DNA from 3 places in the Staphylococcus sp. HMSC071G07 genome. Region 3 is predicted to be linked to each of the others. Evidence: riboswitches for the same ligand, from Rfam matches in the RefSeq annotation. Region 3 holds a riboswitch; each other region holds the start of a gene.
The links. A riboswitch is a leader RNA that binds a small molecule or an ion and turns the genes downstream of it on or off. The one in region 3 is predicted to bind S-adenosylmethionine.
Positions count from the first base shown of each region.

Region 1: linked by a shared signal. The riboswitch ahead of HMPREF2802_RS09770 (homoserine O-acetyltransferase MetX) and the one ahead of HMPREF2802_RS02850 (Na+/H+ antiporter NhaC family protein) in region 3 are both predicted to bind S-adenosylmethionine.
Region 2: linked by a shared signal. The riboswitch ahead of HMPREF2802_RS05805 (methionine ABC transporter ATP-binding protein) and the one ahead of HMPREF2802_RS02850 (Na+/H+ antiporter NhaC family protein) in region 3 are both predicted to bind S-adenosylmethionine.

Region 1 covers NZ_KV804784.1:92,189-96,803, reverse strand. Annotated here, with positions in the region: gene HMPREF2802_RS09780 (DHH family phosphoesterase) at 1-597, opposite strand, end outside; gene HMPREF2802_RS09775 (YybS family protein) at 612-1,547, opposite strand; gene HMPREF2802_RS09770 (homoserine O-acetyltransferase MetX) at 1,686-2,648, opposite strand; SAM riboswitch class I at 2,751-2,851, opposite strand; gene serS (serine--tRNA ligase) at 3,252-4,535, opposite strand.
Region 2 covers NZ_KV804768.1:321,642-326,256, reverse strand. Annotated here, with positions in the region: gene HMPREF2802_RS05835 (nitroreductase family protein) at 1-118, shown strand, start outside; gene HMPREF2802_RS05830 (thioredoxin family protein) at 222-542, opposite strand; gene HMPREF2802_RS05825 (arsenate reductase family protein) at 688-1,044, shown strand; gene gcvH (glycine cleavage system protein GcvH) at 1,237-1,617, shown strand; gene HMPREF2802_RS05815 (toprim domain-containing protein) at 1,953-2,345, shown strand; gene HMPREF2802_RS05810 (thioredoxin family protein) at 2,342-2,641, shown strand; SAM riboswitch class I at 2,698-2,803, shown strand; gene HMPREF2802_RS05805 (methionine ABC transporter ATP-binding protein) at 3,091-4,116, shown strand; gene HMPREF2802_RS05800 (methionine ABC transporter permease) at 4,109-4,615, shown strand, end outside.
Region 3 covers NZ_KV804756.1:95,917-100,531, forward strand. Annotated here, with positions in the region: gene HMPREF2802_RS02845 (SRPBCC family protein) at 1-269, opposite strand, end outside; gene HMPREF2802_RS02850 (Na+/H+ antiporter NhaC family protein) at 486-1,781, opposite strand; SAM riboswitch class I at 1,856-1,955, opposite strand; gene HMPREF2802_RS02855 (hypothetical protein) at 2,084-2,671, opposite strand; gene HMPREF2802_RS02860 (hypothetical protein) at 2,678-3,241, opposite strand; gene HMPREF2802_RS02865 (flavin reductase family protein) at 3,390-4,001, opposite strand; gene HMPREF2802_RS02870 (SDR family oxidoreductase) at 4,138-4,615, opposite strand, start outside.

The DNA of each region.
Region 1 (4,615 bases), on a different contig from region 3:
GTTGATTTCTGAACGTTGTGTATCGTTCATATTTTGTGTGATTTCGTCGTAGTTGTCGAGGAAGAGCGTCGCAATAATCGGCTTTGACTCCTCGTAGAGTTCATTCGTCTTCACTTCTTCTGTAATATCGAAGAAGTACAACACACCTTCCGCTTCTGCATAACGTACGCGGTAGTGATAGCCATTGTCTTCAATTTCTATTTCTTGCGTCTTTTCCAGCTGTTTTAAAATGTTTGGATAAACCTCATTAACAGGATCTGAAATCACGTTGCGTTCAGCACGTTCAGACATGAACTTGTTCATCCATTCAATATTCTCATTGTCATCTAGGATAATCATGCCGATGGGCAGCTCTTTAATTGCAGTGTTACTGCCAGCTGAAATATGTCCACTTAAGTCATCGACATAATGATCCATCTTATTTAAAGCTTTACGTATTAGAATAATCGAGACGATTGCCATAACGACGAGTATGATAGCCGCTACAGTCGCGAAGATTTGATTGATCACAAACCACGCGATGACGATAGCAATACCCGTCAGCAACATTAAGACAAACGGCAAGATTAACGCTTGCTTAGTGGATTGCCGGTTCATTGTTCCACCTCAAATCATTTTTTAATGCGCGCTTTTAAGTTCAACATCATATCTGCCATACCTATCAAGACTACAATTGGCGCCATTGCAGATATGAGCGTTCCGATAACCATGAGTAGTATTGTCACGGCTAAAGGCATACTTTTCGCTTTACCAAAGAAATGAATTACACTTAATCCCTGAATATACATACATAATGATAACACAACTTGAAAGTTCAATACGATACTTTGGAACATAGATGGTTCACTATTTGAAGTGAACAGGAGACAGACAATCGTAATGATATAAACAATTAAGATAAACCGTGGCATTTGCCAAGCATATAACGGTCTAAAGATAGGCGTCGCCACTTTAAACTTACGTAAGATTGGGAAAGTGATTAATAAATTAAATAAGACGATAACAAAGATAGTGACGATGATATAACTTGGAAATTCCATCAACGCTTTATTTGTTAAATTATCTACCAATTGATTGTAACTTTCTATGACATTGCTACCATATTGTTGTAAATCAGACGGTTGTAGATAATTTAAGACTGATTTCATCGGTTGCACTAAAGTACTTCCAGTCGGCAAACGATGGGTCGCTTGTAAGATGAGTAGTGCAATTAAACTAAATAAACTTAAGTATGTCGTCGTAACATAGAAGATGCGTTCTTTCGTTGCACGCTCTTTTAATAACTGCCCAATGACGAAACTTGTGAGCAAGACCACAACAATAGCGCTTAACGTGGCTAAGTTGGTAAAGAGCGTCGTGAGAATAACTGTAATTAAGGCAGCTATTCCGAAACTTTCTTTCGATTTGTGCCACAAGACGATACCAGGAATGGTCGCGAAGAAACACAACACATATCCTATCAAGGGCACAAAATATGTAACTAAAGCCACAATTATAAAGGTGATAACACCGAGTATCGTCGCTTTAGGATTAACTTTAGAAAACAAATTTGCCACTCCTATACTCAATTTGACTATAATGCCTATTTTAACCTCTTTGAAAGGTTTATACAATTATTGTCAATTAAGGCATGAACGTGTCTCTCCTATTTCATGCATACCCATTCTTCGTTTAAGTTACATGTCTTAGCGTCGAACTTTAGACTTTTTCAAAAAATGATATAAATTCGGTGCCCAATCGTTGAAATTGAGTAAAAAACCATCATGACCTACGTTATCGGGCACGAAGAAGTGACGATGATATTGGAAGCGTGCCCCCATCGCTCGAACTTGGTCATCTGGATAGAGCAGATCATCGGTAAAGCCGAGGGTCAGTACTTTAGTGTCTAACTGAGCTAAGACTTCCGCCACATCGGTACGTCCACGGTCGAGGTTGTGGCTATCGAGCACATCTAGTAACGTCTTATAACAAGCCACATCGAAACTTTCTTTAAATTTATCACCTTGATGATGCTGGTAAGACACTACTTGTTCAGGAGTAAAACGCGCTTCGTAACTCTTTGAAGACCGATAAGTTAAGAAACCGAGTTGGCGTGCAATACTCAATCCTTCCTTTCCACCTAAGTGAATCGCTTGTCGTGCAATATCATTAAATGCACGACTATAAGATGAAGTCTTATCCGTCGCAGCGAGAATGACGGCTTTCTCAACTTGAAATTGATGATTATAGAGCAGTTCCTGAACTTGCATACCACCTAAAGAACCACCGATGAGGATAGCGATACGCTTAAAGCCTAATGCTTTCACGCCACGTTCAATCGCTCGGACAATATCGCGTAACGTCAGCTGTTGAGGAAAGTTAGGATCGTTGCGCGGCGAGCTCGAACCAAATGGACTACCGATGACGTTAAACGTGAGAAACTGATAATCATGAATAGGCAAATAACCCCCATCGATAATTTCACGCCACCACCCTGGTTCTTCGTCCGTTCCATATGTCAGATGGTTTCCCGTTAACGCATGACAGACGAGTACGAGTGGTTGTCCTTGATACCCTACATGCTCGTAACGTAGTTTCAAATTCTCAATTGCCTCTCCAGATTCTGTATAAAAGTTGCCTAATTCGAGTGTGTCTACAATATATTTCATCTACTACTTACCTCCTTGTTAGTGAACTTATCGCTACCCCTCCCCTACTCTGCTTTATATAGAAAAAGTCTCCTACTCGACCAAAAGTAAGAGACTCACATTACCTTATTACTCGAGTTGCATCGTTGGTTGTAGCACCGTACTGATAAAGCCGGTTGCTGAAGTTTCACAGAGCCAAATCCCTCCACTTCTCTCAATAAGTTCAATATTTGATTTAAGTTTCATTGACTAGATTAAAGTTAATTCTAATCGAATATTCCGATAATTTCAACAGTTAATATGTCGTTATGAATCCTTATTGTGTTATCTAGCTCACTGCTTCTTGGAGTAGGACGCTTAGTTTTAAGAGGTAAGTCTGACGTTTGTCTGAAGTCAGACTGACGGAAGTGTTAATATTATCCTCTCATCCCTTGCTACTGTAGTCATACAAGCCTTTCCGGTGTTAAGACTAAATTTCTACTTCGATTATCTGTTCAGCATTCACAGTATTTAATATTTTACTGAAATAGCTTTCCTTTTATCTAAAAAAGGCAATTCCCACAATGAATGAGAATTGCCTTTTCAATATATTTTATCTTAACTTGTAACACATTAAGTCGTTGATTATTTATCTAACGTAATCTTAGTCTTACCGCCCATATATGGAACAAGTGCTTCAGGAATAGTAATTGAACCATCTTCGTTTTGGTAGTTCTCAACAATTGCTGCAAATGTACGACCTACTGCAAGACCACTACCATTTAACGTATGCACAAATTCTGGTTTCGCATCTTTATCACGTTTGAAGCGGATGTTTGCACGACGCGCTTGGAAATCTGTCACGTTAGAGCAAGAGCTGATTTCCTTGTACTCATTGTAGCTTGGTAACCAAACTTCAAGGTCATATGTCTTGCTTGCGCCGAAACCAATGTCGCCTGTACATAAGTTCACACGGCGATATGGTAATTCAAGTTCTTCAAGGATTGATTCCGCATTTTGAGTTAACTCTTCAAGTGCATCCCAAGAATCTTCTGGCTTTTCGTAACGTACCATCTCTACCTTATCGAACTGGTGAAGACGGATTAAACCACGAGTGTCACGGCCTGCAGATCCAGCTTCACTTCTGAAACAAGCTGTTTGTCCTGTGAATAAAGCAGGAAGTTGATCTTTATCAAGAATTTCATTGCGGTAGAAGTTTGTGAATGGTACTTCTGCAGTTGGGATTGTGTAAAGTCCTTCTTTTTCAACTTTAAATAAATCCTCTTCAAATTTAGGAAGTTGACCTGTACCGTACATTGAATCAGCATTAACAAGTTGTGGTGCCATCATTTCAGTATAGCCTTGTTGTGTTGTATGTTTCGTAATCATGTAGTTCATCAATGCACGTTCTAATAATGCACCGTCACCAGTTAAGAAGACGAAACGCGCACCTGAAACTTTCGCTGCACGGTCGAAATCAGCCATCTTCAATTCTTCAACTAAATCCCAGTGTGGTTTCGCCTCGAAGTCAAATTCTCTTGGCGTACCCCAACGTTTAAGTTCAACGTTGTCTTCGTCAGATTCACCTTCTGGCACGTCATCGTGTATTAAGTTTGGAATGCCAGCTAATGTATCATGTAATTCTTGGTCTACGTCGTTAAGTGACGCATCGATTTCTTTAATCTTGTCACCTAATTCGCGCATTTCTTTAATAACGTCATCCGCATCTTCTTTGTTGCGTTTCTTCTCAGCAATTTCACCACTCACACGGTTACGCTCTGCTTTCATTTCCTCAGTCTTGCTGATGTATTCACGGCGTTTTTCATCTAGTTCTAAGACTTTGTCCACAACTGATGAATCCATACCACGCTTAGCAATCTTGTCTTTGACCATGTCTGGTTCTGTACGGAATAATCGAATATCTAACATCTGTCTATCTCCTTTGATATATATTTAGGTTGAAGCGCATAAAAAAGACCACATCCCCGACAAGGGACGTGGTCTCTACG
Region 2 (4,615 bases), on a different contig from region 3:
AGACACATTAGGCGTGAAAGATAGCGAAGACTTAGTAGGTTTCCTTTATCTTACTGATATGGAAGACAGAGTGTCACACCGTAAACGTCATATGAAGAACTTAATCACTGAATATTAAACGATATCATAAAATGGCGAGTGAAAGTGGGTGTTACCCCATCTTTTCACTCGCCATTGTTTATATAGTGTCACTTTAGGTAAAGATATATGTGATACACATTTTATTTGAATGTGTCAGCTAAGAAATCTTCAACTTGTTCTGGAGATTTCGCATTCGCTGAATGTAAGTGACTCAACTTCTCGCCGTTCTTGAATACGAGAATACTAGGAATACCCATGACATCGTTAGCAGTAACTACATCTTCAAGTTCGTCACGGTTAACGACGTACCATTCGTAATCGTTGTATTTCTCAACGATAGGGTCAATCCACATATCCATTGCTTTACAATCTGGGCACCAACCTGCCTCGAATTTCACGATGACAGGATTGTCACTATTAATCGCTTGGTTAAATGCATCTGTAGAATGAATTGCTTTCATGTCTATGCTCTCCTTTTACTTGAAATCGTGATTATATTATAACTGAATCGAGGTTATAAAGAAAAAATTAGGCTTATAAATTAAAGCATTTCTCATTTAAATTTGATATATTGGAATAAAGATTATAAAAATAGGAGGTTCATACATGATTAGATTTTACCAATACTCAAACTGTACAACTTGTAAAAAAGCTGCAAAGTTCTTACAGGATTATGGCGTAAGTTTCGAACCTATTGATATTGTACAACATACACCTACATATTCTGAACTTAAAGAAATTGTGGAATCATCAGATCTAGATGTCAATAAATTCTTTAACACGCACGGTGCGAAATACCGTGAACTTAATTTGAAAGACAAATTACAAGACTTGTCCTATGACGAGAAACTCGAACTATTAGCATCAGACGGCATGTTGATTAAACGTCCGCTCGCAGTCATGGATGATAAAGTCACAGTTGGATTTAACGAACAACAATATCAAGATGTATGGGTTAACTAATCGTTAATCAAATAGAGATAATTAAACGATGATTTGAAATCGCTTTCTGAGACGATAACCATGCGTCTCATTACTTATTTCATGCGATGTCATGGCCTTGGAAATATTCACAAGATTAATAGAAAATCTTGCTTGTGAAGCATCTATATGGCATCATAAATATGTACAATAAAGTTTATAGGAGGGGATCTCGTGGCAGTACCGAGTGAATTAAAGTATTCTAAAGACCATGAATGGGTAAAGGTTGAAGGAAACACAGTTACTATTGGTATTACTGAATATGCACAGAACGAATTAGGAGATATCGTCTTTGTTGAGTTACCAGAAGTCGATGACGAAATCGAAGTAGGCGACACATTTGGTAGTGTTGAATCTGTTAAGACAGTTTCAGAATTATACGCTCCAGTTGCTGGTAAAGTAACAGAAACAAATGACGAGTTAGAAGACAGCCCAGAATTCGTTAATGAATCTCCATACGAAAAAGCTTGGATGGTTAAAGTTGAAATCAGCGATGAAAGCCAATTAGACGACTTAATGTCAGCTGACGACTATTCAGAAATGATTGGTGAATAATACGACGAAAGTTGAGTTACGTACATAATTACTTATAAAGTAACTATGTTAAGTTGTTGCGTCCTGAGTTGAACGTGGATATAGCATTATGTTTTACGCATATCATATTGTATCTTTGCTGATGTTCAACGATTTAGTGGGGACAACAACTCAATGAGTAGATGTGAGAGTAGAATGTCGATTCAAATTCTTGAGAGAATGGTGGATGACGTTCTACTCTTTTTCTATAACTGTCTCACTCGTAAGTGTCATGAGCTGTAATAATGTTTACTTTGCGCAAGATATGTTAAAAACTAAGTAGCGTTTCCCAAACATTGTTAAAGAAGGTGACCGATGTGGCTGTAGTAAACAAAGTAATGATTGTAGAAGGTAAGACGGATAAGCGGCGTGTGCAGGAAGTCATCGATGAACCTCTGCATATTATTTGTACACATGGAACGATGAGTGTAGATAAAGTCGACCAAATTATTGACGACTACGAAGGGCAAACGATTTACGTCTTAGCAGATGCAGATGACGAAGGACGTAAGATTAGAAGTTGGTTTAAACATTATTTAAGTGAAAGTCACCATATATACATTGACCGCCAATATCGCGAAGTTGCGCGTTGTCCGAAAGATTATTTAGCGCGTGTGTTGGAACGTCACGGTTTTGAGGTGAAAGACGAAGATGAAACGATTCAAGAAGAAATAGATCAAATGTTTGAAAGGGTAAGTTTATTAACATGATACAGAAGAAAGAAGAAATTATCGATCCGAAACAAAATGTTCATCAAGATAAACATCTCATATTCGGCTACACACCTACATGTGGTACGTGTAAAGTATCAGAACGAATGCTAGATGTGGCGAATGAGATGGTACAACTACCGATAACGAAGATTGATTTGAATTTACATCCAGATTTCGCTCAAGAATTTGAAATTCAATCTGTTCCTGTATTATTGATTATGTCAAAAGATCAAGAACTTAAGCGCATATACGCATTCCAGTCTGTTCCCTACTTGTTAGAAAATTTAAAATAGTAGTTGACGGGGATTGTGAATAGTGGTAGGATTAATACAACTTAATATTGCGATTGCTCTTATCAAGAGTGGTGGAGGGATGTGCCCTACGAAACTCGGCAACCGTCTGTTACAGAAATGGTGCCAATTCACATAAAGCTTAACGGCTTTTGAAGATGAGAGAAGGTAGGATGCTTTCTTTTTTTTCTTAATAAGAGAAAGTTTTTTTATTGGTTAACATTCTACACTCCTTTGAGTTGTATAAGATGAGCAGAATTTGAGATATCAGATAATATGCTTAATAAATAACACAATATTTTTAATAATTTGAAATATCTAACTTATTTATAAGTGGTAGGCTTGAACGAACTCATTTTACTAACTGAAAGAAGTAGTCCATTGAAACAACGATGATAACTAGCAACGCAACATTAATCTACATCATTAAGAATATTAGAGGAGGGACTACAGTGATTGAAATTAAACAGCTCGTGAAGCGGTATAAGACTAAGAAACACGATGTTACGGCAGTCGATCACGTTGATTTGACGATTCCATCCGGCACGATCTTTGGCGTCATTGGTTTCTCAGGTGCAGGTAAAAGTACGCTCGTGCGCTTACTCAATTACTTAGAGACACCTACATCGGGCGACGTGATTATCGATGGAGATAATATGGGGCAGCTTTCAAAGACAATGTTACGACGTAAACGTCAAGATGTCAGCATGGTCTTCCAACATTTCAATTTATTATGGTCACGTACGGTAATAGAGAATATTATGTTTCCTCTCGAGATAGCAGGAATGGGCAAAGTACAAGCACGTCATCATGCACGTGAGCTCGTCGAACTTGTGGGATTGGAAGGCCGAGGTAACGCTTATCCATCAGAGCTATCAGGGGGACAGAAACAGCGTGTAGGGATTGCTCGTGCGTTAGCTAATGAACCGTCAGTACTGTTGTGTGACGAAGCGACGAGTGCGCTCGATCCGCAAACGACAGATGAAATTCTTGATTTACTGTTGGAAATCAAGAAGAAGAGAAATTTGACTATCGTGATTATTACACACGAGATGCAGGTCATTCGTCGTGTTTGTGATGAGGTGGCTGTAATGGAAAATGGTAAAGTCATCGAACAAGGTAAAGTCACTGAAGTCTTTGAGAATCCGCAACATGCAGTCACACGCAGATTTGTAAAAGACGACTTAAGTGATGAAATCGATGAATCCGTGGATCGATATATACATATTGCTCCGGATGATTACGTCGTTCGCTTAAACTTTACAGGTGATAATACGACAGAGCCTATCGTGTCATATATTACACGCACATTGGACATTGATATCAATATTCTTGAAGGTAATGTGAAACAAACGAAATCAGGGGCGCTTGGTTATCTCGTCTTACACCTAACAGAAGTTTCAGACGCTCAGTTTGAACAATTTAAAGACGGCTTGAGTCGACAACATGTAGCAGTGGAGGTGATTCGACATGGGTAAGTCACTGAATGAAATTCTCCACGAGATGATTACGATGCCGAATGTCGACTGGTCTGAAGTTTGGGTTGCAACCTATGAAACGCTTTATATGACAATCGTTTCAACAATCTTTGCCTTTATTTTCGGCTTGGTACTTGGGGTGTTGCTCTTTATTTCAGCTAGAAGTAAATCACCATTCGCGCGTGTATTTTATAGTGTGATCTCGTTTATTGTTAACTTGTTCCGAGCGATACCGTTTATCATACTCATTCTGATCTTGATACCATTTACAAGTTTGGTATTAGGCACAATTAGTGGTCCAACAGGTGCATTGCCTGCGCTAATTATTGGAGCAGCGCCATTCTATGCACGACTTGTCGAGATTGCTTTTAAAGAGATTGATAAAGGGGTTATCGAAGCGGCTTGGTCCATGGGTGCGAGCACGACGACAGTGATACGTAAAGTGCTCTTACCTGAAGCGATGCCAGCATTGGTATCTGGTATCACGGTGACGGCGATT
Region 3 (4,615 bases):
ATTGTCATTTCAATCCAAGCGTTCTCTTCTAGAGCGACGTAGGAACCTACGACACGATTTGTTTTTCCTTTTCTGACATCTACCACTTCGTAGCGCCCTTCGACTTCAGGCTGCACTTCTAGCTTCTTATTTGTGCGTTCGGTTGTCATGAACCAGTGTTTTAAGAAATCTTTGTCTATCCAGGCTTGATATACTAGTGCTGGATCCACTTTAAATATACGTTCAATTTCAATTTCTACATATTCATTCTCAACGTTATACTGTGCCACTATTGTCACCCACCTTCCATCACAATCATTTTAACTTAATTTGCTTAGTAACAACAATTATCTAAGCTAGTTCCATAAATGTCTCAACTTATTCATTTTACCTTTAATGTTAAAATGCCGTCAATGTTAACGGTAAAAGACACCGTAGTAAAATCACGCTAACTATAAACAAACACTGATAAGACACATGAATGTCCTACCAGTGTTTCTCACTCATTAATGACGTTCTTTTAACTTTGGAAATTTGAAGAAAATGGCAAGTAAGCCACAAACGCCGAGTAGTATCGGATAAATACAATATGGTACGAGAGCAACGGGCGAAATGCTTGCTACTCCGGCAGCTGCGATTAACTGTGGACTGTAAGGTAGTAGTCCTTGGAAACATCCACCGAAAATATCTAAAATACTCGCTGATTTGCGTGGATCTAGTCCGTATTCGTCTGCGATATCTTTCGCTAGCGGTCCAGACATCAAGATAGAAATCGTGTTATTTGCAGTGGAAATGTCTGCAGCACTCACAAGCGTCGCAATCCCATACTCTGCGCCACGTTTCGATTTCACTTTACTGCGCACAAAGTTGAGCAACCACTGAATTCCGCCGTAATATTCAATAATCGCTACTAAACCACCAATCAACAGTGCAAGAATCGCAATATCTTCCATACTTTCGATACCTTTGGCCAGGGATTTTAACAAGCCTACCCAAGAGTAGGAACCGTCAATCAGTCCAATCGCGGCTGAAAGTACAGTACCGCCGATGAGTACGACGATCACGTTCAGACCAACGAGAGCAAGGATGAGTACGAGAACATAAGGAATGACTTTAACTAAATCGTAGTGATAGCTACCTGTATGCGCAAGATGTACACCACGCGTCATCCACCAGAGAATAATCATCGTCAAAATAGCACCCGGCAAGACAATCTTGAAGTTAACTCGGAATTTATCTTTCATATTTGTATGTTGGGTACGTACTGCAGCAATTGTCGTATCTGAAATCATGGATAGGTTGTCACCAAACATTGCACCACCTACGACAGTGGCCATAGTGATCGCTGCTGAGACATCTGTCGCTTGCGTTAAACCGAATCCTACCGGAGCAATCGCAGCAACTGTGCCTACGGATGTACCCATTGAGATAGAGACGAACATGCAGATGACGAACAGTCCTACAATCAAGAGGTTCTCAGGTATGAGTGTTAGACCTAGATTAACCGTCGATTTCACACCGCCCATATCTTCCGTTGCTTGTGAAAATGCACCTGCAAGTAAATAGATGAGCACCATCAATAAGATATTTGAATGTCCTGCCCCTTTCGTGAACACTTCCACTTTTTTATTAAAAGGCACTTTACGATGGATGATTAATCCAAATATTGCAGCGACAATGACTGCTACGTTGAGTGGCATAATCGTAAAGTCACCTGTCGCTATTCCGACTCCTAAGAAGAGCACGATAAATAATATGAGTGGGGATAAGGCCCATAAACTTCCTTTCTGCCCGTTATCCATTTACATCTCACTTCCTCTTTCTACTTAAAAAGCTCTTTTCTCACAAGAAGAAAAGAGCTTTGAATTCGTTATCAACCTTATCTTCAAGCAAATCATTGCTACTGGAATTGGCACACGCGTGACCATGCTGCCGAAGCTTCGTCGGGCCAGTCCCTCCACTTCTCTTGATAAGCTATATAATATTTAATCTTACATTACATGAATTTATATCTTGCGTCAATCCTAAGTGAATATTTATCTTCATTATTACTATATTGCTGTGTGTTTCTTCAATTCCTGCACGACTTTGAGGATGGCTTTAATTAGTCCTCCACTTGATATTTACGTAAATAATACACGAGCACAAATGTGAAACTAACAAAGATTATTGTGCTAATAGTAATTGTTGGCCAGTTTGTATAATATATCCCTATCAAGATAGCAATCAATGATGCTCCTAAGATGATTAATATTGAGCCTAACCAGCGCTTCGCTTGTTGACTGGAAATCATTTTAACCTGAATGACATCACTTAAATTTGCTGATACCTTTAAAATATATTCGAAAATGACAATAACGAAAGTAACTAACGCTGTTAAATAGAGTATTGGAGAGTCTTCGTCTCTTCCAACATAATAGATAAATGATCCCAGTAGCAGCCCATAAAGCACTGACGTAAGGATAAGTAAAATGTAAGCTGAGCCGCTCGATAGCCTTAAGTGACCTTGTGATAAGTTCCAGCGTACTTTAATAAAGTTTAGCGCCGTCATACTTAACAAGAACACGATAGCTATTATGATAGATATACTGCGCGGTAGAAAAATAGCACTACAACCCAACAGGCCTAAACCTATGATCCATACTCCGAACTTCCATAAAGCATAATATTTAATCACACTATTAAAGTTCATAGCACTTTACTCCTTAATGTCGTAACGGTTGGCTAAAATTGAAGAACTAAATATTAAGGTAAGCCAAAGTAGTAAACCAATTATTCCTAATATTGTATAATCCACACTCATCATATAACTACTACTAAGAACTAAAAGCGGATTGCCAACCAAGACTACAGGTAATAATCTTCGCACGATCTTACGAGAAACCACTTTCTTCGCTGATTTATGATTATTACCCATCTTTAAATAATATTGAAGTGCAAAAGCATTTAACATAGCTGATGGAAGTATAAATGATACAGTCTCTTGATACTGCTTAAACATTACAAATAAAAATCCAATAAAAATCGCCCCCATCATTATTTCTAATATCACATACCATAGATAAATTAATTCCAGACGTTCATTGATAACATGATTGGCGATATTGGATCTTATTTCTTGCCATCCAACGAAAATTATTAAAAGATAACACATTACTGCTAGTAGCGTTGTGAGCCATAAGATATGGGTTAAAAAACCTATAGCTAGAAAAACGATTAATAAGATGACAAGTAAGCCGTACAACGGATGTCTCTTCTCCACGACCATAACCTCCTATAGCGTGTACTCACCCATAGGATAGTTGAAAGCCTACATCATTTACAAGTTGTCTTCCAAACTTATAGAATACAATGTATTTAGCACTACTATCTCCTCAACTTCGAATATAATTTCTAACCGCTTCTAATCATTAGCTTTCTGGTCGTTCAATCGTAAACTGTTCACCTAATTTCGAATAATTTGAGCCAGAAAGCCGTGCAATCGCATTGAGTTTCTCCGCATCAATTTTAGTATCATCGTAATAAATATCATCATCAATGTGATAGTGAACGACCTCACCAATAATTAAATCTGAACCTTCGATTTCATCACCTAATGGAATTAATTGATGTAAACGACATTCTAAACGAATCTTCGCCTGTTTCACTCCAGGCACTTTCACAGATTCTGAAGGTACAACTTCTAGATCAGTAAAGTTCAGTTCGTTAACTGAGCGTGCATGGGAAGCGGCAGTCGTATTAACGGCTTCAATAATCTCTTCGTCAGTAATATGTACGACAAATTCCTCATTATCGAGAATATTTAAGGTCGTATCCTTACGTTCTCCATCCTTTCTACCTACAGAAATCATGACCATGGGTGGTTCTGCACATACTGCGTTAAAGAAACTGAATGGTGCCGCGTTCAACGTTCCTTGTTTATCATGTGTAGTCACAAACGCAATTGGTCGCGGTATAATCCCTCCAGTAAGTAACTTGTAGTTCTGAGTCTTTGATAATTCCACTGCTAAAAATTGTTTCATCATACATCCCCTCATTCCTAACAAATTTCTTCTACACCTACATTGTTTATAAAAAACGTATCGATACAGAATGCATTTCTATACCGATACGAATGTCAAAGTACTTCTTAAATTATGAAATTGCTTCTAGGTTGTATTAATCGATTTGAGCGCCGCCTGTTACACCATAAACTTGTCCAGTTGTGTAGCTTGCTTCTTCAGATGCTAAATGAACGTAAATACCAGAAAGTTCAACTGGTTGACCGGCACGGCCCATCAATGAATTCTGACCGAATTCTGGAATCTTAGATTGTGGTTGACCACCAGAGATTTGAAGTGGTGACCAGAATGGACCAGGTGCCACACAGTTCACGCGAATGCCTTTTTCTGCCAATTCTTCTGAAATACTTTTAGTCAAGGATATAATGGCTGCTTTAGATGCTGCGTAATCGTGTAAAATAGGATTCGGTTTATAACCTTGAATAGAAGACGTTGTCGTGATTGTTGCACCAGGTTGAAGATAGTCTAAGGCTTTTTGAACCGTCCAGAATATAGGATACACGTTCGTTTCAAATGTCTCTGTGAAAACTTCAGTAGAGAACCCTTTAATATCATCGTGATATTGTTGGTGTCCT